DNA from 3 places in the Micromonospora sp. NPDC005806 genome. Region 2 is predicted to be linked to each of the others. Evidence: predicted binding sites of a transcription regulator. Region 2 holds the regulator's gene; each other region holds the start of a gene.
The links. Region 2 encodes HrcA, which represses chaperone genes, less so after heat shock. Its sites were predicted from a motif close to GGTTNGCACNCTCNNNNNGAGNGTGCNAACC; they were not measured.
Positions count from the first base shown of each region.

Region 1: the regulator HrcA is predicted to act here: its motif matches at 2,999-3,029, upstream of groL (chaperonin GroEL).
Region 3: the regulator HrcA is predicted to act here: its motif matches at 1,757-1,787, upstream of groES (co-chaperone GroES).

Region 1 covers NZ_JBIAIL010000028.1:39,445-46,460, forward strand. Annotated here, with positions in the region: gene ACFYOS_RS25215 (GNAT family N-acetyltransferase) at 1-779, shown strand, start outside; gene ACFYOS_RS25220 (hypothetical protein) at 869-1,111, shown strand; gene groL (chaperonin GroEL) at 1,178-2,800, opposite strand; gene ACFYOS_RS25230 (hypothetical protein) at 3,077-4,234, opposite strand; gene ACFYOS_RS25235 (cold-shock protein) at 4,345-4,548, opposite strand; gene ACFYOS_RS25240 (GNAT family N-acetyltransferase) at 4,828-5,283, shown strand; gene paaN (phenylacetic acid degradation protein PaaN) at 5,336-7,009, opposite strand.
Region 2 covers NZ_JBIAIL010000026.1:64,787-71,802, reverse strand. Annotated here, with positions in the region: gene ACFYOS_RS24380 (histidine triad nucleotide-binding protein) at 1-98, opposite strand, end outside; gene ACFYOS_RS24375 (SDR family NAD(P)-dependent oxidoreductase) at 145-906, shown strand; gene ACFYOS_RS24370 (16S rRNA (uracil(1498)-N(3))-methyltransferase) at 1,028-1,762, opposite strand; gene dnaJ (molecular chaperone DnaJ) at 1,764-2,906, opposite strand; gene hrcA (heat-inducible transcriptional repressor HrcA) at 2,980-4,002, opposite strand; gene ACFYOS_RS24355 (DUF4870 domain-containing protein) at 4,197-4,721, shown strand; gene hemW (radical SAM family heme chaperone HemW) at 4,760-5,983, opposite strand; gene ACFYOS_RS24345 (enoyl-CoA hydratase-related protein) at 6,003-6,812, shown strand; gene ACFYOS_RS24340 (hypothetical protein) at 6,990-7,016, shown strand, end outside.
Region 3 covers NZ_JBIAIL010000001.1:314,352-321,367, forward strand. Annotated here, with positions in the region: gene groL (chaperonin GroEL) at 1-1,237, opposite strand, end outside; gene groES (co-chaperone GroES) at 1,308-1,622, opposite strand; gene ACFYOS_RS01515 (methyltransferase domain-containing protein) at 1,873-3,099, shown strand; gene ybaK (Cys-tRNA(Pro) deacylase) at 3,147-3,626, shown strand; gene mmsA (multiple monosaccharide ABC transporter ATP-binding protein) at 4,109-5,629, shown strand; gene mmsB (multiple monosaccharide ABC transporter permease) at 5,626-6,924, shown strand; gene ACFYOS_RS01535 (substrate-binding domain-containing protein) at 6,977-7,016, shown strand, end outside.

The DNA of each region.
Region 1 (7,016 bases), on a different contig from region 2:
TGCTGCGGCTCGGCGCGGTTCGCGGCGACGAGCTGATCGGGGTGCTGGTCGGCTCGCTGTCGGGCCGGGATCCCCAGCTCGGCCACGTCGACCTGCTGGCGGTGGCCCCGGAGGAACGACGCCGGGGTGTCGGTCGGGCGCTGCTGGCCGAGGCGGAACGGCGGCTCGCCGGACTCGGCGCGGCCGAACTGCTGCTCGCCGGGAACCCGCCGCACTACGCCTGGCCGGGCATCGACGTGCGGTACACCCCGGCGGTCTGCGCCGCGCTGCGCCTCGGTTACCGGCAGGACCGTACGGCGTGGAACATGACGGCGGACCTGGCCGAGGGCTCCCCCGCGGTGCGGTCCACGGAGGCCACCGAGCGCCGGCTGGCCGACGCGGGCGCGACGGTACGCCGGGCCGAGCCGGGGGACCTGCCGGCGCTGGCCGCGTTCGCCCGCGCCACCTTCGGCGGGGCGTGGGACGACGAGCTGGCCGGGTCGCTGGGCCGGCCCGACGCGGGCGCGCACCTGGCGGAGCGGGACGGCGAGATCCTCGGCTTCGCCGCGTACGGCTCGTCCCGGCCGAGTTGGTTCGGCCCGATGGGCACGGCACCGGCGGCCGAGGGCTCGGGGATCGGCGGGGTGCTGCTCCGGCGGTGCCTGCGCGACCAGGCGGCGGCGGGGATCGGCGCGGCGCAGATCGGCTGGGTGGGTCCGGTGCCGTTCTATTCCGGGGCGGCGGGCGCGCGGATCGAGCGGGTGTTCTTCCTGTACCGGAAGGACCTCGACCGGACATAAGTAATGTAAGTTACATAGACGTTTATATTGCCATTCACCCCTCCCGGTCATTGACGGCCGCCTACCGTCGGGGCGTAGAGGAGGCAGCCATGACCACGGATGACGAACGGACCGACGAACAGCCCGCGAGCTGGCGTCCGGCCGGCGAACTCCCCGGGCAACTGCCGTTGGATCGGCTCGACTACGGCGACGCCGAGCAACTGGCGGAGATGGCCGACACCGGTGAACCTCCCGCCGAGGAACCGCTGCAACTGGTGGACGAGCCGATCCGGATCCCACCGCCGTACGACCGGGCGCACAAACGGCGCAACCAGCGGCCGCTGCCGACCTGAGCGTACGAAAAGGGGGCGGACCGCTGACGCGGCCCGCCCCCTTTCGGCGTGCTGGTGGAGCTGGACTCAGAAGTCCATCTCCCCGCCACCCGGGCCAGCCGGGGCGGCCGGGGTCTTCTCCGGCTTGTCCGCCACGACCGCCTCGGTGGTGAGGAACAGCGCGGCGATCGACGACGCGTTCTGCAGCGCGGAACGGGTCACCTTGGCCGGGTCGATGATGCCCGACGCGAGCAGGTCGACGTACTCGCCGGTCGCGGCGTTGAGGCCGTGACCCGGCTCGAGGTTGCGGACGTGCTCGACGACGACGCCACCCTCCAGGCCGGCGTTGACGGCGATCTGCCGCAGCGGGGCGTCCAGCGCGATCTTGACGATCTGGGTGCCGGTCGCCTCGTCGCCGGTCAGGTCCAGCTTGTCGAAGGCGGTCTTGCCGGCCTGCACCAGCGCGACGCCACCACCCGGGACGATGCCCTCCTCGACGGCGGCCTTCGCGTTGCGGACGGCGTCCTCGATGCGGTGCTTGCGCTCCTTGAGCTCGACCTCGGTGGCCGCGCCGACCTTGATCACCGCAACACCGCCGGCCAGCTTGGCCAGGCGCTCCTGCAGCTTCTCCCGGTCGTAGTCGGAGTCGCTCTTCTCGATCTCGGCCCGGATCTGGTTGACCCGACCCTGGATCTGGTCGGCGTCACCGGCACCGTCGACGATGGTCGTCTCGTCCTTGGTCACCACGACCTTGCGGGCGCGGCCCAGCATGTCGAGGCCGACGGCGTCCAGCTTGAGGCCGACCTCCTCGCTGATGACCTGGCCACCGGTGAGGATGGCGATGTCGGCCAGCATGGCCTTGCGGCGGTCACCGAAGCCCGGCGCCTTGACGGCGACCGACTTGAAGGTGCCCCGCACCTTGTTGACGACCAGGGTGGCCAGGGCCTCGCCCTCGATGTCCTCGGAGATGATCAACAGCGGCTTGCCCGACTGCATGACCTTCTCCAGGATCGGGAGCAGGTCCTTCACCGACGAGATCTTGCTGTTGACGATCAGGAGGTACGGGTCGTCGAAGACGGCCTCCATACGCTCCGGGTCGGTCATGAAGTACGCGGAGATGTAGCCCTTGTCGAAGCGCATACCCTCGGTGAGCTCCAGCTCCAGCCCGAAGGTGTTGCTCTCCTCGACGGTGATGACGCCTTCCTTGCCGACCTTGTCCATCGCCTCGGCGATGATCTCGCCGACGCTGGTGTCACCAGCCGAGATGGAGGCGGTGGAGGCGATCTGCTCCTTGGTCTCCACGTCCTTGGCGAGCTTGAGCAGCTCCTCCGAGACGCTGGCCACGGCGGCCTCGATGCCCCGCTTCAGGGCCATCGGGTTGGCGCCCGCAGCCACGTTGCGCAGGCCCTCGCGAACCAGGGCCTGGGCCAGGACGGTCGCCGTCGTCGTGCCGTCACCGGCCACGTCGTCGGTCTTCTTCGCGACCTCCTTGACCAGCTCGGCGCCGATCTTCTCGTACGGGTCCTCGAGCTCGATCTCCTTGGCGATGCTCACACCATCGTTGGTGATGGTGGGGGCACCCCACTTCTTCTCGAGCACGACGTTGCGGCCCTTGGGGCCGAGGGTCACCTTCACGGCGTCGGCGAGCTGGTTCATGCCCCGCTCGAGGCCGCGGCGCGCCTCTTCGTCGAACGCGATCATCTTGGCCATACGGCGTTGTCCTCCTGGACACTCACGGGCCACCCGGGAGTGTCCCCGGATGGGCCGCCTGGTGTACGCACCTTGGGGACGTCGCCACCTGGCGACGGCGACGTCTCCTCGGTCGGGCCGGACAGCCCGCGACGACCGGCCCCGTGCCGCCCCGGCGCCATCTAGACACCGGCGCGGCCGTGGCCCTACCGCCCCGACCATTGGCACTCACCATACGCGAGTGCCAATGACCTGTTTAGCACTCTCCCTAGCCGAGTGCAAGCACGATGCCCCCGCTCAGCCGAGTTCCGCGGCGAGTCGGGCGGCGTTCACCGGACCTTCGTGGGCCCGCTGTTCGGCGTACGTGACGACCAGCCCGATCAGCTGCGCCAGGTAGGCCGGGGTGACCAGCAGGATGCCCGCCACGGCCAGCAGCACGGCGCCCGCACCGGTGCCCGGGGCGTTCAGCGGGTGCTCGCCGAAGATCAGCCGGTTGACCGTCTCCACCACGCCGTTGAGCAGGGTGGCGACGAACAGCGCGGCCACGACCAGCGCGACCCGACCCAGCACCATCCCGAACCGCTGGTGGAAGAGGCGGAACGCGCGGCTGATCGGCTCCTGCCGTTCGAACAGGTAGACCGGGCCGAACAGGGCGACCGCGAAGGCCGCGTAGACCCCGGGCAGCACGCAGGCACAGACACCGACGGTGATCAGCAGCGTGACGACGATGGTCCAGCCCCAGAGACCGAGCGCCCGGCGCCACCCGTACCGCCAGGCGGCCCCGACGCCGGCCGGCTCGCCGGCCGCCTGGCGGGTGATCACCCAGGCGCCGGCGGCCCAACCCGCGCTCTGCAGCGGGCCGAACATCAGCGCGGCCAGGATCAGCACGCCGTAGAAGGCGAAGAAGTCGGTGAAATAGCCGTCGGGCAGGACCGGGGTGCCGTCCGGGCCGGCGACGGGCTGGCCCGTCGGGGCCAGGGCGAGGGAGACGACCGCGATCACCGCGGCCGGCACCCCCTGGGTGATCAGGACGATCGGCAGCAGCTGCCGCCAGCCGCGACGCAGCGCGCCGGAGCACCGGGCGAACCAGCCGCCGACCCCGGCCTGCGGGGGCGTGACCAGCGGGTCGCCGGGGTCGAGGCCCGGGTACCAGCCGTAGCCGTAGCCGGGCATCGGCTGTCCGGGATACGCCCCCGGCGCCGGCCACACCCAGCCCTGCGGATGGCCCGCCGGGTCCCCCGGGTACGGTCCCCAGGGCTGCCCGGGGCCGCTCGGCGCGGCGAACCCGGGCTGACCGGGCACCGGGTACGCAGGCTGACCGGGCCCGCCCGGATAGATCGGATGGCCCGGCACCGGCGGGTAGGCGGGCTGCCACGGCGCGGCCGGGTCGGCCGGGACACCGGACGACGCCGGGGGCACCGGCTCGGTGGAACCCGACGGGGGCTGGTCGGACATGAACCCTCCTCAGCGGCGATGGCTGGAACGGCTCACGATCTTCCCTGGTGCGCGCCCGCAGCGCAGCCCCCAGGTCGGGGTAAAACGCCGCCGAACGGGCGGCGACGGGATCAGGCGATGACGCGAACCCGCTCCGCCTGCGGCCCCTTCTGGCCCTGGGCGATCTCGAACTCGACCCGCTGGCCGTCGTCCAGCGCCTTGTAGCCGTCCATCTCGATCGCGGAGAAGTGGACGAAGACGTCCTGCCCGCCGTCGACGGCGATGAAGCCGTAGCCCTTCTCGGCGTTGAACCACTTGACGGTGCCCTGTGCCACGGTGCACTTCCTCACTCTGCGCGGCGTTCCACAACCCGGAGGCCGGCGGACCGGCACCGGTGGACCACCGGTTCGGCGATCGGCGACGCTGAATCGGTGACCGAAATCGCACGCTACACGAGGAGTGACGACGGCGCACGACCACAAATCGGGCATAGTTCGGCCGACATCCGACCCGGTCGGACGCGGCCAGCCACACTCCGGTATGCATGCGAGGTGACCAGCGCGCCCACCACGACCACGACCGTCCGCCGGGTCCGCCCGGAGGACGCCGCCCGGATGCGGGCGCTCCGGTTGGAGATGCTCGCCGATTCGCCGCTGGCGTTCCTGGAGACGGTGGCGGAGGCCGCCGCCCGTCCACACGCCGACTACGCGGCCCGGGTCGCCGCGGTCTCCCGCGGCGATGCCACCGCCCAGTTCGTCGCCGACCCGGGCGGTCGCCTGGTCGGCCACGCCGGCGGCACGGTCGCCCCGGAGGAGCCGGGGCTGACCCTCATCTACGCCGTCTACGTCACGCCGGCCTGGCGGGGCAGCGGGCTGCTCGGCGCGCTGGTGGACGAGGTGGCCGCCTGGTCCCGGGCCTGCGGCCGGCCGGAGCTGATGATGGAGGTGGTGGTCGGCAACGACCGCGCCTACCGGGCGTACCAGAAGCTGGGCTTCGTGGACACCGGCATCCGCGTCCCGCACCCCACGATCCCCGCCCTCAACGAACTCCAGATGCGCCGAGCGGCGTGAGGAGGGGCCCCTTCGCTACCGGAAACGGTGAGGAGGGGCCCCTCCTGTCACCTCAGACGTGGCGACGCGACTGCACGATCCGGAACCGGTTGGCCACGTACGCCCCGTCAGTGAGCGCCGAGTTGGCTGCCGGGTTCGCCCCCGAGCCGTGGAAGTCGGAGAACGCCGCCGACTGGTTGACGAAGACCCCACCGGTCAGGTTGCAGGACAGGTGCACGCCGGCGTCGATCGCCGCCGCCTCGGCCGCGTCCAGCACCGCCTCGTCCGTGGCGTAGACGCCCGCGGTGAGCGCGCCCTTGTCCCCCACCGTCGTCCGCAGGATCTCCAGGCTGTGCGCGGTGGAGTTGGTGGCGATGGCGAACGAGATCGGCCCGAACCACTCCCGCGAGTAGGTCGCGGTGTCGGTGGCGTCCAGCTTCACGATGGTCGGCGTACGCACCACCGCGCCCGGGAACGACGGGTGCTCGACCGTCCGCGACTCCAGCACCGGCGCGCCGACCTTGCTGACCTCATCCAGCCGCTCCAGCACGCCGTCGTTGACGATCGCCCCGGTCAGCTCGACGCCCCGGGCCGGGTCGGCGGTGAGCTTGCCGACCGCCGCGGCGATCCCGGCGGCCACCTCGTCGAAGCTCTTGTGTCCCTGGTCGGTCTCGATGCCGCCCCGGGGGATCAGCAGGTTCTGCGAGGTGGTGCACATCTGACCGCTGTACAGGGTGAGGGTGAAGCCCAGGTTGCGGCACAGCCCGGCGAAGTCGTCGGTGGAGTCGATCACCACCGTGTTCAGGCCGGCCTTCTCGGTGTAGACGGCGGCCTGCCGGGCGTTGGCCTCCAGCCAGTCGCCGTACTCGGTGGAGCCGGTGAAGTCGACGATCTTGACGGCCGGGTGCAGGGCCAGGGTGGAGGCGAGCTTCTCGCCCGCCGCCTCCGGCGCGAGCTGCACCAGGTTCGGGTCGAAACCGGCCTCGGCGAGCACCTGCCGGGCGTACTTCACGGTGATGGCCAGCGGCAGCACCGCGCGCGGGTGCGGCTTGACGATCACCGGGTTGCCGGTGGCCAGCGAGGCGAAGAGCCCCGGGTACGAGTTCCAGGTCGGGAAGGTGTTGCAGCCGATCACCAGCGCCACGCCGCGCGGCACCACGTGGAAGGTCTTGCTCATCCGCAGCGGGTCGCCCTTGCCGGCGGCCTTCTCCCAGCCGGCCGTCCCCGGGTGGCGGGTCATCTCGGCGTACGCGTAGGCGATCGCCTCCAGCGCCCGGTCCAGCGCGTGCGCGCCGCCGGCCTGGAAGGCCATCACGAACGCCTGACCGCTGGTGAACTGCACCGCGTTCGCCAGCTCGAAGACGTTGCGGTGCAGCCGGTCGAGGATCTCCAGGCAGACCCCCGCCCGGGCCTGCGGGCCGGCGTCGCGCCAGGCGGGCAGGGCGGCGGTGGCGGCGGCCACCAGCTGGTCGGGGGCGGCGTGCGGGTAGCGCACGTTCAGCTCCACGCCGAACGGGCTGACCTCGGTGGCGACGGTCCCACCGTCACCCGTCTGGTCGAGGGGGAAGTCGGCGTTCAGGTACGCCTCGAAGGCCGCCTTGCCGTCGGCGGCGGCGGTCTCGCCGTACACGCGGGGGCTGGGCGACTCGGGATAGGCGGACCAGTACCCGCGCTCCGTGATTGCGGTCAGCGCCCGGTTGAGGGTGTCGGCGTGCCTGTCGTACAGGGGGTGCGGGGTCTCCGTCATGCCCGCC
Region 2 (7,016 bases):
TCGATGTCGCGGAACGCGAGGGTGGTGGCGGTCTCCCGCACGATGGTGGCCGGGATCTCCCCGGCGACGATCCGGCAGAACAGGCAGTCGGTTCCCATCGGGGCATGGTAAGTCGTCCCGATCCGCTGGGGCATGATGTGCCGCGTGACTTCTCGGGCGGTACTGGTGACGGGGGCCTCGCGCGGCATCGGGCGCGCGATCGCCCAGGCGTTCGCGGCGGGCGGGGACCGGGTGGCGATCCACCACCGGGACTCGGCGGCGCTGGCCGAGGCGCTGCGTGCGGAGTTGCCCGGCGACGGGCACGTGGTGGTCCGCGCCGACCTGGCCGACCCGGACGCGGTGCGGGCCATGGTCGACCAGGCGGCCGACCGGCTCTGCGGCCTCGACGTGCTGGTCAACAACGCCGGCGTCTACGGCCCGCGGGACCTGCCGCACCCGGTCTTCGGCAACACGTACCTGCAGTGGCAGGAGCAGTGGCGGCTGGTCATGGAGACCAACCTGACCGGCGCCGCCAACGTCACCTGGTGTGCCGCCCAGCACATGCGCGAGCGGGGCGGCCGGGTCGTCAACGTGTCGTCCCGGGGCGCCTTCCGGGGCGAGCCGGAGCAGCCGGCGTACGGGGCGAGCAAGGCGGGGCTGAATGCGCTCGGTCAGTCGCTGGCCCTGGCTCTGGCCCCGTACGGCATCGCGGTGGCGACCGTGGCGCCCGGGTTCGTGGCGACCGACATGACCACCACCCACCTCAGCGGCGAGCGGGGCGACGCCATCCGGGCCCAGTCCCCGTTCAACCGGGTGGCCCGTGCCGAGGAGATCGCCGCCGCCGTCCACTGGCTGGCCAGCCCCGAGGCGGAATGGGCCTCCGGCACCATCCTCGACCTCAACGGCGCCTCGTACCTGCGCACCTGACGCCCACCCCGGCGATCATGGACTTGCGGCACCCGCTTCGACCGTTATCTGGCCTTTGTTAGGTGCCACGACCCCATGATCGACGCGGGGAAGGGGCGCGGGGTGGCGGACGCGGGCGGGGCTACCAGCGGGCGAGGCGGGTGGCCAGTACGCTCAGCGCGGCCACGCCGGCCGTCGAGGTGCGCAGCACGGACGGGCCGAGGCGCACGGTACGGGCGCCGGCCTCCTGGAAGGCGCTCAGCTCGGCGGGGGCGATGCCGCCCTCCGGGCCCACCACCAGCACGATCTCACCGGTCTCCGGCAGTTCGGCGGTGGCCAGCCGGTCGCCGGCCTCCTCGTGCAGCACGAACGCGGCGGCCGCGCCGGCGATCCGCCGGGCGACCGTGGTCGTCGACTCGTCCGGGGTCCCGGCGACCACCGGAAGCCAACCGCGACGGGCCTGCTTGGCCGCCTCGCGGGCGGTGGCCGCCCACTTCTCCCGGGCCCGTACGCCCCGGTCACCGCGCCACTGCGGCACCGAGCGGGACGCCGCCCAGGGGACGATCTCGTCCACCCCGACCTCGGTCATCGCCTGCACAGCCAGCTCACCCCGGTCACCCTTGGCGATGCCCTGCACCACCACCAGCCGGGGGACCGACGCGTCGACGTACCCCCGGGAGGTGACCGACAGGTCGAGGGTGCCCCTGCCGACGGCGGTGACCACGGCGGTGGCGGTGCCACCCCGGCCGTCGGCGAGCAGCAACTCCTCGCCGACGCGCAGCCGCTGCACGGTCGCCGCGTGGTGCCCCTCCGGGCCGTCGAGCGTCAGCGTGTCGCCGGTGGGCAGCGCGTCCACCAGGAACAGCGGCGCGGACACCTCAGGCGTGCCCGTTGAAGGCGTCGCGCATCCGGGAGAAGAAGCCGCCCTGCTTGGTCAGCTCGGCGACCTCCTCGCCCCGCGTCTTGGCGAACTCGCGCAGCATCCGCTCCTGCTCGGCGTCGAGCTTGGTCGGGGTACGCACGTCCAGGTGGACGTAGAGGTCACCCCGACCGGTGCCGCGCAGGTGCGGTACGCCCCTGGCGCGCAGCCGCAACGTGCTGCCGGGCTGGGTGCCGGCCTTGACGTCGACCGTCTCCTCGCTGTCCAGCGTCTTGATGGTGAGCCGGGTGCCCAGCGCGGCGGCGGTCATCGGCACGGTGACCCGGCAGTGCAGATCGTCGCCCTTGCGGGAGTAGACGTCGTGCGGCCGCTCGTGGATCTCCACGTAGAGGTCGCCGGCGGTGCCCCCGCCCGGGCCGACCTCGCCCTGCTGGGCCAGCCGGATCCGCATGCCGTCCTCGACCCCGGCCGGGATCTTGACGGTGAGCGAGCGGCGGGTCCGCACCCGGCCGTCGCCGGCGCAGGTCGGGCAGGGGTGCGGGATGGTGGTCCCGTAGCCCTGGCAGACCGTGCACGGCCGGGCGGAGACCACCTGGCCGAGGAAGGTCCGCTGCACCGACTGCACCTCGCCCCGGCCGCCGCACGCCTCACAGGTGGCCAGGTGGGTGCCGGCCGCAGTGCCCGCGCCGGAGCAGGTGGTGCAGAGCACCGCCGTGTCGACGGTGATCGGGGCCTCGACGCCGAACGCGGTCTCGTTGAGGTCCAGTTCCAGCCGCAGGATAGCGTCGGCGCCCGGCCGGGTACGCGGCCGTGGCCCGCGCGCGCCGCCGGCCGCGCCGCCGAAGAACGCGTCCATGATGTCCTGGAAGCCGACGAACGGACCGGCGCCGCCCGGACCGCCCGGGCCGGCACCGCCGCCGCCCGGCGCGAGCGGGTCGCCGCCCAGGTCGACGATCTGCCGTTTCCGGTCGTCCGAGAGGACCTCGTACGCGGCGTTGATGTCCTTGAACTTCTCCTGTGCCTCCGGATCCGGATTCACGTCCGGGTGGAACTGCCGCGCCAGCTTGCGGTAGGCGCGCTTGATCTCGTCGTCGGAGGCGTCCCGGCTGACGCCGAGAATGCCGTAGTAGTCCCTGGCCACTGCGTTCGGTGTCCTCGTGTTTCGTCTCGCGTCGCGCCGCGTCGGCCACAGGTCGGCCGTCGGCCCTGACTGGTCAGTTCTGGGCCAGCAGTTCGCCCACGTAGCGTGCCACGGCCCGCACCGTGGCGATGGTGCCGGGGTAGTCCATCCGCGTCGGCCCGAGCACGCCGAGCCCGCCGACGATGGTGCTGCCCGGGCCGTACCCGGTGCTGACCACCGAGGCGGCGCGCAGGTTGTCGATCTCGTTCTCGTCGCCGATCAGCACCCGGGTGGTGCTCGGCTCGGCCTCGCCGATGAGCTTGAGCAGCACGACCTCCTCCTCGAGCGCCTCGAGGATCGGGCGCAGCGAGCCCTGGAAGTCGAGCAGGCCGCCCCGGGTCAGGTTGGCCGTGCCGGCCAGCGCGATGCGCTCCTCGTGCCGCTCGACCAGCGTCTCCAGCAGCACGCTGGAGAGCGTGGCCATGGCCGGCCGGAGCTGCGCCGAGGACTCGTCGACCAGCGCCTGCACCAGCGGCGGGGTGTCCGACAGCCGGCTGCCGACCAGCTTCTCGTTGACCAACCGGCGCAGGTCGGTGACGTCGTCGGCGGGGGTCGGCGCGGGCAACTCGACCAGCCGCTGCTCGACCCGGCCGGTGTCGGCGATCATGACCACCATCAGGCGGGTGGTGGAGATCGGCACCAGCTCCAGATGGCGCACCCGCGACCGGGCCAGGCTCGGGTACTGCACCACGGCGACCTGGCGGGTGAGCTGGGCCAGCAGCCGGACCGTGCGGTGCACGACATCGTCCAGGTCGACCGCGCCGACCAGGAAGCGCTCGATGGCCCGGCGTTCGGCGGGGCTGAGCGGCTTGACCCGGGAGAGCCGGTCGACGAAGAGGCGGTAGCCGCGGTCGGTGGGCACCCGGCCGGCGCTGGTGTGCGGCTGCCGGATGTAGCCTTCCTCCTCCAGCACCGCCATGTCGTTGCGGACGGTCGCCGGGGAGACGCCCAACTGGTGGCGCTCGACCAGCGCCTTGCTGCCCACCGGCTCCTGCGTGGCGACGTAGTCCTCGACGATCGCGCGCAGCACGGCGAGCTTGCGGTCGTCGAGACCCATCTCCCCCACCTCCTGACGCCGTCTGGCACTCGACTGTAACGAGTGCCAGTCTACGTCGGCGTACCCGCCGACGCGATGATCAGGGACGGACCTCCGGTGCGGCCGGCCGCAGAAGCCCGCCAGTGCCGATCGCCGGACATGGCGGGCGATCTCGCTCTAGCGCACCCTTGCCCGGGAGACCTACCGTGACCTCCATGACAGAACCTCCTCGCCCTCCCGGAGCCGGGGACCCCGGCGACAACCCGCCGCCCTCCGGCGGCCAGCCGCCGTCGGGTGGCTACCCACCCCCCGGTGGCAACCCCCCGCCGGGCGGCTACCCCCCGCCGGGTGTCGGCTATCCGACCGGTGGCGCGTACGGTCCCCCCGCCGGCTACGCGAACAACGACGACAAGACCTGGGCCCTGGTCGCGCACTTCGGCGGCGCGGCCGGGATGTTGATCGGTGGCGGCGTGCTGGGCTGGGTGGCCCCGCTCGTCGCGCTGCTGGCCCGGGGAAACCAGTCGCCGACCGTCCGCGCACACGCGATCGCCGCGCTGAACTTCCAGCTCATCTGGTCGATCATCGCGCTGGTCGGCTGGATCCTCACCTGCATCCTGATCGGCATCGTGATCGGCTTCGGCGCGATGATCGTCGGCATCATCTTCGGCGTCCTCGCCGGGGTCAAGGCCAACGAGGGGCAGCTCTACCGCTACCCGATGTCAGCCAGCCTGATCAAATGACCCCTCACCCGGCCGGCCCACGGGCCGGCCGGGTCGGGTCAGGGCAGCAGGTCGCGGACCACCGCGTCGGCCAGCAGCCGGCCGCGCAGGGTGAGCACCGCCCGGCCGGCCGCGTACCCGTCGGGGTCCAGCAGGCCGTCGGCCAGGGCGCGGTCGGCGGCCGCCCGCCCCGCGTCGTCCAGCACCGCCAGGGGCAGGCCGGCGGCGAGCCGCAGCCGCAGCATCACGTCCTCCATGTGCGCCTCGTCGGGGGTGAGCACCTCCCGGGCCAGGCCGGGGGACTCCCCCGCCGCCAGGCGCTGGGCGTACGTGGTGGGGTGCTTGACGTTCCACCAGCGCACCCCGCCGACATGGCTGTGCGCCCCCGGACCGAGGCCCCACCAGTCGGCGCCGGTCCAGTAGAGCAGGTTGTGCCGGCACCGGGCCGCCTCGGAGCGGGCCCAGTTGGAGACCTCGTACCAGGAGAGGCCGGCCGCGTCGAGCGCCGCCTCCGCGGCCAGGTAGCGGTCCGCCGCCACGTCGTCGCTCGGGTACGGCAGCTCGCCGCGCCGCATCCGCGCGGCCAGCCGGGTGCCGTCCTCCACGATCAGGGCGTACGCGCTGACGTGGTCCACGCCCGCCGCGACCACCTGGTCCAGCGAGGCGGCGAAGTCCGCCGCGCTCTCCCCCGGCGTGCCGTAGATCAGGTCCAGGTTCACGTGGTCGAACCCGGCGTCCCGCGCCTCCAGTGCGGCGGCGGTGGCCCGTCCGGCGCTGTGCTGCCGGTCCAGGATCGCCAGCACCCCGGGGGCGGCGGACTGCATGCCCAGCGAGATCCGGGTGTAGCCGGCCGCCCGCAGCGCCTTCAGCGACTCACGCGTGACCGACTCCGGGTTGGCCTCGGTGGTCACCTCGACGTCGGCCGCCAGCCCCCAGGTGCGGTCGATCCCGTCGAGGATCCGGGCCAGGTCGTCGGCGGGGAGCAGGGTGGGGGTGCCGCCGCCGACGAAGACCGTGTCCACCCGCGGCGGCGGGGTGTCCCCGAGCACCCGGCCGGCGAGGGCCAGCTCGGCCAGCACGCTGTCCGCGTACGACTCGCGGCCGGCCCCACCGCCCAGCTCGGCGGCGGTGTACGTGTTGAAGTCGCAGTAGCCGCAGCGACTGGCGCAGAACGGGACGTGCACGTACACCCCGAAGCCGCGCGCGCCGACGGAGCGAAGGGCGGCAGCGGGCAGCGACCCGTCGCGCGGGACGGATTCGCCTTCTGGAAGAGCGCCGGGCATGGCCACTAGTGTGCCCGGCATGACCTCTCCGGACGCTCTCGTGCGGGTCGCCACGGCCCGTGGGGTGACCACCCTCACCCTGGACAGCCCGCACAACCGCAACGCGCTCTCCACCCCGCTGATGACCGAGCTGCTGGCCGGGCTGGCCGCCGCGGTCGCCGACGACGCCGTCCGGGCGGTCGTGCTGGACCACACCGGGCCGGTCTTCTGCTCCGGGGCGGACCTGAAGGAGACCGCCGCCGCGTACGCCAGCGGGACGGTGCCCGCCGGGATGCTCGGCGACGTGCTGGTCGCGGTCCGGGAGTGCCCGAAGCCGGTGCTGGCGAAGGTGGCCGGGCCGGCGCGGGCCGGCGGCCTGGGCCTGATCGCCGCGGCCGACCTCGCGGTCTGCGCGGAGGAGGCGACGTTCGCCTTCACCGAGGTCCGGATCGGGGTGATCCCGGCGGTGATCTCGGCGACCGTGCTGCCCCGGCTGCAGCCGCGCGCCGCCGCCGAGCTGTACCTGACCGGCGACACCTTCGACGGCCGGCGGGCCGCCGAGATCGGCCTGGTCACCGCCGCCGTGCCGGCGGACGGGCTGGACGCCGCGGTGCGGCGCTACTGCGCCTCGCTGGTCAAGGGCGCCCCGCGGGCCCTGGCCGGCACCAAGGAACTGCTGCGCCGGCCGGCCGCCACCGACCTGCGCGCGGAGATCGCCGAGTTGGCCGCGCTCTCCACCGGGTACTTCCTCTCCGACGAGGGCCGGGAGGGCGTGCTCGCGTTCCGCGAGAAGAGATTGGCACGATGGGTGGCCGCTCTGGACGGTGGTGCGGCAGAGCACGCCGACTAGACCTGACCCCGCGCGGTGGCGGGGTGGTGACGCAGCGGGAGGCAACCGGTCGGCCGACCCGTGTCGCGCGCCGTGGGACGTACGCTGGTCGGACTGTCGGGACAGGGGGTGCGGGTGCGAACTCGAGCGGCAATCGTGGCAGCCGGTGTGGTGGTGGCGGTGGTCGCCCTGCTCGGCGTGTGGTTCGTCGCGAAGCAGTTCGGG
Region 3 (7,016 bases), on a different contig from region 2:
CACCCGGGACCGTGCCCTCCTCGACCGCGGCCTTGGTCGCCGCGATGGCGTCCTCGATGCGGTGCTTGCGCTCCTTCATCTCGACCTCGGTGGCCGCGCCGACCTTGATCACCGCGATGCCGCCGGAGAGCTTCGCCAGCCGCTCGGCCAGCTTCTCCCGGTCCCACTCGGAGTCCGAGGCCTCGATCTCCTTGCGGATCTGGGCGACCCGGTCGGCGACCTCGGAGGCCTGACCGCCACCGTCCACGACGGTGGTGGTCTCCTTGTCGACCACCACACGCCGGGCGGTGCCGAGCACCTCCAGGCCGACCTGGTCGAGCTTGTAGCCCAGCTCGGGCGCGACCAGCTCGGCGCCGGTCAGGATCGCCATGTCCTGGAGCATCGCCTTGCGGCGGTCACCGAAGCCGGGGGCCTTCACCGCGCAGACCTTGAGGGTCTTGCGGATCGCGTTGACCACCAGCGTGGACAGGGCCTGGCCCTCGACGTCCTCGGCGATGATCAGCAGCGGCTTGTTGTTCTGGAGGACCTTCTCCAGCAGCGGCAGCAGCTCCTCGATCGCCGAGATCTTCTGCGTGGTGATCAGGACGTACGGGTCCTCCAGGACCGCCTCCTGCCCCTCCACGTCCGTGACGAAGTTCGGCGAGATGAAGCCCTTGTCGAACTGGAGACCCTCGGTCACGTCCAGCTCGGTGGTCAGGGCGGAGCCCTCCTCGACAGTGATGACACCGTCGCGGCCGACCTTCTCCATCGCCTCGGCGATCAGCTCGCCGATGGTGGCGTCCTGCGCGGAGATCGTCGCGACGTGCGCGATCGACTCCTTGTCGGAGACCTCGACGGCCTTGCCGAGCAACGCCTCGGAGACCTTGCCGGCCGCCGCGTCGATGCCCCGCTTGAGGCCGGTCGGGTTGGCTCCGGCGGTCACGTTGCGCAGGCCCTCGCGGACCATCGCCTGGGCCAGCACGGTCGCGGTGGTGGTCCCGTCGCCGGCGACGTCGTTGGTCTTGGTCGCCACCTCCTTGACCAGCTGCGCGCCGAGGTTCTCGTACGGGTTGGTGAGCTCGATCTCCTTGGCGATCGTCACGCCGTCGTTGGTGATCGTGGGCGCACCAAACTTCTTGTCCAGGACGACGTTGCGCCCGCGCGGGCCGAGAGTGACCTTGACCGCGTCCGCGAGGGCGTTGACACCGTGCTCCAGCAGGTGTCGGGCGTCGTCCGAGAAGCTCAGGATCTTCGCCATCAATATCCCTTCGAAGCGTCGTTGCCCCGGCCCGGCGAGCCGGACCGGGGCAACGACACTGATCGGTTGCTTACTTCTCGATGACCGCGAGGACGTCGCGGGCGGAGAGCACCAGGTACTCCTCGCCGGCGTACTTGACCTCGGTGCCGCCGTACTTCGAGTAGATGACGGTGTCGCCGACCTTGACGTCAACCGGGATCCGGTTGCCCTTGTCGTCGATGCGGCCCGGGCCGACAGCGAGGACGGTGCCCTCCTGCGGCTTCTCCTTGGCGGTGTCGGGGATCACGATGCCCGACGCCGTGGTGGTCTCAGCCTCGTTCGCCTGGACCAGGATCCGGTCCTCGAGCGGCTTGATCGCAACCTTGGTCGCGGTAGTCACGGGCATACCCTCCTGGGGTACTTGGTGTCGTTGCGGGTCGGCGCGCCGACCCGCGTCAATCTGCCACATGCCACCGGGCGGGGCCGTCGTCGCGGGTGCCGGTCCGCCTGGCGTTCAACCCCCGGGCACCAGGGCCCGGGCGTTGGCACCCTCAGGGTGAGAGTGCTAATCGCAGGTTATTCCTCGGCTAGCACTCCGTCAAGGAGAGTGCCAACCCGCCGCCCGGCGCGTCGCGGGCGACCGGGACAATGACCGGGTGGATGCCGACCAGCTCGCCGCCCTGCGTACCCCCGAGGGGTCGGCCGCGCTCGCGGCGGCCGCCGGGGTGGCCGGCGGTGACCCGCTGACCGCGGCGGCCGCGCTCCGCTCGGCCGGCGTCCCGGCCGGACTGGCCGCCGCCGCCCTCACCCAGGCCGAGCTGCGCCGCCGGGCGGTGGGCAAGTTCGGTCCGGAGGCCGCCGGCATGTTCCTCACCCGCCCAGGGCTGGAGCAGGCCACCCGGCGGGTGGTCGCCGACCGGCGGGCGGCCCGGCTACGCGCCGCCGGGGTGCGCACCCTCGCCGACCTGGGTTGCGGCCTCGGCGCGGACGCGCTCGCCGCCGCCCGTGCCGGCATCCGGGCGTACGGGGTGGAGGCCGACCCGGTGACCGCCGCGATGGCTGCCGCGAACGCCGAGGCGGCCGGGCTTGCCGCACAGTTCACCGTGGAGTGCGGGGACGCGACGGCGTTCGACGTGACCCGGGCGGAGGCGGTCTTCTGCGACCCGGCCCGGCGGGCGGCGGGCACCGGACGGCGGATCTTCGACCCGAACGCCTACTCGCCGCCCTGGGACTTCGTCACGGGGTTGGCCGAGCGGGTGCCGCGCACGGTGGTCAAGGTGGCCCCCGGCCTGGACCACGCGCTGATCCCGGCGGGCGCCGAGGCCGAGTGGGTCAGCGTCGACGGCGACCTGGTCGAGGCGGCCCTCTGGTGCGGCGCCCTCGCCGAGGTCCCCCGCCGCGCCACCCTGCTGCGGGAGAAGGAAGGGCCCCTTCCTGCCGCCTCCGGCAGAGCAGGGGTCGCCGCTTATCAGCTGACCGGCTCGGGCGAGATCGAGGCGAGCGTCGGGCCGGTCCGGCGGTTCCTGTACGACCCGGACCCGGCGGTGGTCCGCGCGCACCTGGTCGCCGAACTGGCCGGCGAACTGGACGCCACGCTGGCGGACCCGACCATCGCCTACCTGTACGCCGACGAGGCACGACCGAGTCCGTTCGCCCGCTGCCTGGAGATCACCGACGTGCTGCCGTTCTCGCTGAAGCGGCTGCGCGCCCTGCTCCGGGAGCGCCGGGTCGGCCGGGTGGAGATCCTCAAGCGCGGCTCGGCGCTGGAGCCGGAGCGGCTGCGCCGGGACCTGAAGCTGGCCGGTGACGGTGCGGCCAGCCTGGTCCTGACCCGGGTGGCCGGCGCGCCGACGGTCCTGGTCTGCCGGCCGGTTCCCGGCTGACGGTTTCCCCTCGCCCGCCGGCCGCGAGCCGGGTTAGCTTGTCGGGCATGGCGGGACAGGGCACTCCGGCGACGGCACTGCTGACCAAGCGGAAGATCGCCCACAGCACCCACCCGTACGACGTCTCCCCGGACGCGCCGAACTACGGCGCGCTGGCCGCGGCGGCGCTCGGGGTGCCGGCGGAGCAGGTGTTCAAGTCGCTGGTCACCGTGGTCGACGGCGAGCTCACCGTGGCGGTCGTACCGGTCACCGGGGAGGTGGACCTCAAGGCACTGGCCGCCGCGGCCGGCGGCAAGCGGGCGACCATGGCCGACCGGACGGTCGCCGAGCGGGCCACCGGGTACGTGCGCGGCGGAATCAGTCCGCTGGGCCAACGCCGGCGCCTGCCCACGGTGGTCGACGCGTCCGCGCTGGACCACCCGACGGTCTACGTGTCGGCGGGCCGCCGGGGTTTGCAGGTGCAACTCGCCCCGGCGGACCTGGTCGCGCTCACCGACGCCGTCACCGCGCCCATCGCCGCCCGCTGAACGACCGGCCGGCAACCAGGCACCTGCCCGCACGCTGCCACCCGCCCGGCGGGCGATGCCGCCGAGAAGTTCCGGAACCGGGGCCCTCTACCGCTCCGCGCCACCATTGCCGATGATGTCGAGCAGACCTGCGCGGCACACCCCGACGGCCCGCCGGACATCGCCACCGGACGGATCCACGACCGCGCCCCGAAGTTCGAGACGGCACGCATTGACCTGCATCGGACGGGACACCGGGAGGAGAGTCGAAGGAATTGTGACCTTGCTCACATCCAGGTGCCAGTCCGATATTGAACTTGCCTGGCCGCGCCCTTTATTGCAGGATTGTTACCCTTTTTACAGGCCCGAAGCTTGTGAAAGTCCTTCCAGCCGCAATAGGTTGCACTGGCAACTAAGGCAAGTGGAAACCAGTCCCTCGCGGAGGCATCCATGACGGTCGTGCGGCGGGCCGAGCAGTGAGCGAGGCGCCGATCCTGTTGGAGATGCGCGGCATCACCAAGGAGTTCCCCGGGGTCAAGGCTCTCTCCGACGTCAACCTTCTGGTGCGCGTCGGCGAGATCCACGCGATCTGCGGCGAGAACGGTGCCGGCAAGTCCACCCTGATGAAGGTGCTCAGCGGGGTCTACCCGTACGGCACGTACGACGGCGACATCTTCTATCAGGGGGCCGAAACTCGTTTTTCCGACATCCGGGCCAGCGAGCACGCCGGGATCGTCATCATCCACCAGGAACTCGCCCTGATTCCGGACATGTCGATCGCCGAGAACATCTTTCTCGGTAACGAGCCTCGCAAACGAGGCGCGATCGACTGGAAGTCCGCGAACCGGATGGCGCTCGAACTGATGGCCCGGGTCGGTCTGAGTGAGGACCCGGACACCCTGGTCAAGGACATCGGTGTCGGCAAGCAGCAGCTGGTGGAGATCGCCAAGGCGTTCGCCAAGGACGTCAAGCTGCTCATCCTGGACGAGCCGACCGCCGCGCTGAACGAGGCCGACTCCCAGCACCTGCTGGACCTGCTGCGCGGCTTCCGCGAGCGGGGCATCACCTCGATCATGATCTCGCACAAGCTCAACGAGATCGAGGCGATCGCCGACCAGATCACCATCCTGCGGGACGGGAAGACGGTCGAGACGCTGGAGGTCAAGGCGGGCGACGTCGACGAGGACCGGATCGTGCGGGGCATGGTCGGCCGCCAGCTGAGCAGCCGGTTCCCGGACCACACGCCGAAGATCGGCGAGATCTTCTTCGAGGTCCGCGACTGGAACGTCCGGCACCCGATCTCCGCCGAGCGCCAGGTCTGCAAGAACGAGAGCTTCGTCGTACGCCGGGGAGAGATCGTCGGCTTCGCCGGGCTCATGGGCGCGGGCCGCACCGAGCTGGCCATGAGCGTCTTCGGTCGCTCCTACGGCGTGTACGAGTCCGGCACGATCGTCAAGGACGGCAAGCCGATCGTCCTGAAGTCGGTCGCCGACGCGATCGCCCACGGCCTTGCCTACGTCAGCGAGGACCGCAAGGCCATCGGGCTGAACCTGCTCGACGACATCAAGGCGTCCACGGTGTCCGCCAAGCTGTCCAAGATCACCCGGCACGGCGTGCTGGACGAGGTCGAGGAGTACCGGGCCGCCGAGTCGTACCGCAAGGAACTGCGGACGAAGGCCCCGACCGTCGACGAGAGCGTCTCCAAGCTCTCCGGCGGCAACCAGCAGAAGGTCGTGCTGGCGAAGTGGATGTTCACGGACCCCGACCTGCTGATCCTCGACGAGCCGACCCGCGGCATCGACGTGGGCGCCAAGTACGAGATCTACGGCATCATCCAGCGGCTCGCCGACCAGGGGAAGGGCGTCGTCGTCATCTCCTCGGAACTGCCCGAGCTGATCGGGCTGTGCGACCGCATCTACACCGTGTTCGAAGGCACCATCACCGGCGAGATCGCCCGGCAGGACGCGGACCCGGAAACCCTCATGAAGCAGATGACCTCGACGAAGAAGATGCAGACACGATGAGCCGACTGAAGGACCTGCAGAAGAACCTCTTCGGAGGCACCACCTCCAACGCCCGTCAGTTCGGGATGATCTTCACGCTGGTGGCGATCGTCGTCCTGTTCCAGATCCTGACCGACGGCCTGACCCTGCGGTCGGACAACCTGATCGCGCTGTTCCAGCAGAACTCGTACATCCTGATCCTGGCCATCGGCATGCTCATGGTGATCGTCGCCGGGCACATCGACCTGTCGGTCGGCTCGATCGCCGCCTTCGCCGGCATCCTGGTGGCCAAGTCGATGGCGGAGTGGTCGCTGCCGTGGCCCGCGGCCATCCTGTTCGGCCTCCTCATCGGCGCGGTGATCGGCGCCTGGCAGGGCTTCTGGGTGGCCTACATCGGGGTTCCGGCATTCATCGTCACCCTGGCGGGCATGCTGCTCTTCCGCGGCGGCAACCAGTTCATCGGCAACGCGAACACCATCCCGGTGCCCGAAGGCTTCCGGGCGATCGGCGCCGGGTTCCTGCCCGAGGTCGGCCCGGACACGGGTTACAACAACCTGACGCTGCTGCTCGGCCTCGCCGGGTGCGTGGCCGTGGTGTGGCGGGAGCTCAAGGCCCGCCGGACGCGCCGGGAGATGGACGCCGATCCCGCCCCGATGTGGATCTCGGTGCTGCGGATGGCCGTCATGGTCGGCGTCATCGTCTTCGTCGCGCTGCGCTTCGCCAGCGGCCGCGTCGGCACCAGCTTCCCGGTCTCCGGCATCATCCTGGTGGCGCTGCTCCTCGCCTACTCCTTCTACACCCGCAACACCGCCGGCGGCCGGCACATCTACGCCGTCGGCGGCAACTCGCGAGCCGCCGAGCTGTCCGGTGTCAAGCTCAAGCGGGTCAACTTCTTCGTCATGATGAACATGTCCGTCCTGGCCGCACTGGCCGGCATGATCTTCGTGGCCCGGTCGGCGGCCTCCGGCCCGCAGGACGGCAACGGCTGGGAACTGGACGCGATCGCCGCGGTCTTCATCGGTGGCGCGGCCGTCTCCGGCGGTATCGGCACCATCAGCGGCTCGGTCGTCGGCGGTCTGGTCATGGCCGTGCTCAACAACGGCCTGCAGCTCCTCGGCGTCGGCACCGACCGGGTCCAGATCATCAAGGGCCTGGTCCTGCTGCTGGCCGTCGCGCTCGACGTCTACAACAAGAGCCAGGGACGGTTCTCCGTCATCGGCAGCATCACGCGCAACTTCCGCCGCGACGGAACCCGAACACCCACGTCGTCGTCCGACGTGGACCGCGAGCCCGCCAAGGCCTCGGTGCCCGGCTGACGGTCACCGACCTCCACCCCGTATCACCACTTCAGAAGGGCACTCCCTAGTCATGCGCAATCTCATCGGCAAGTCGGTGGCCATCGGTGCCA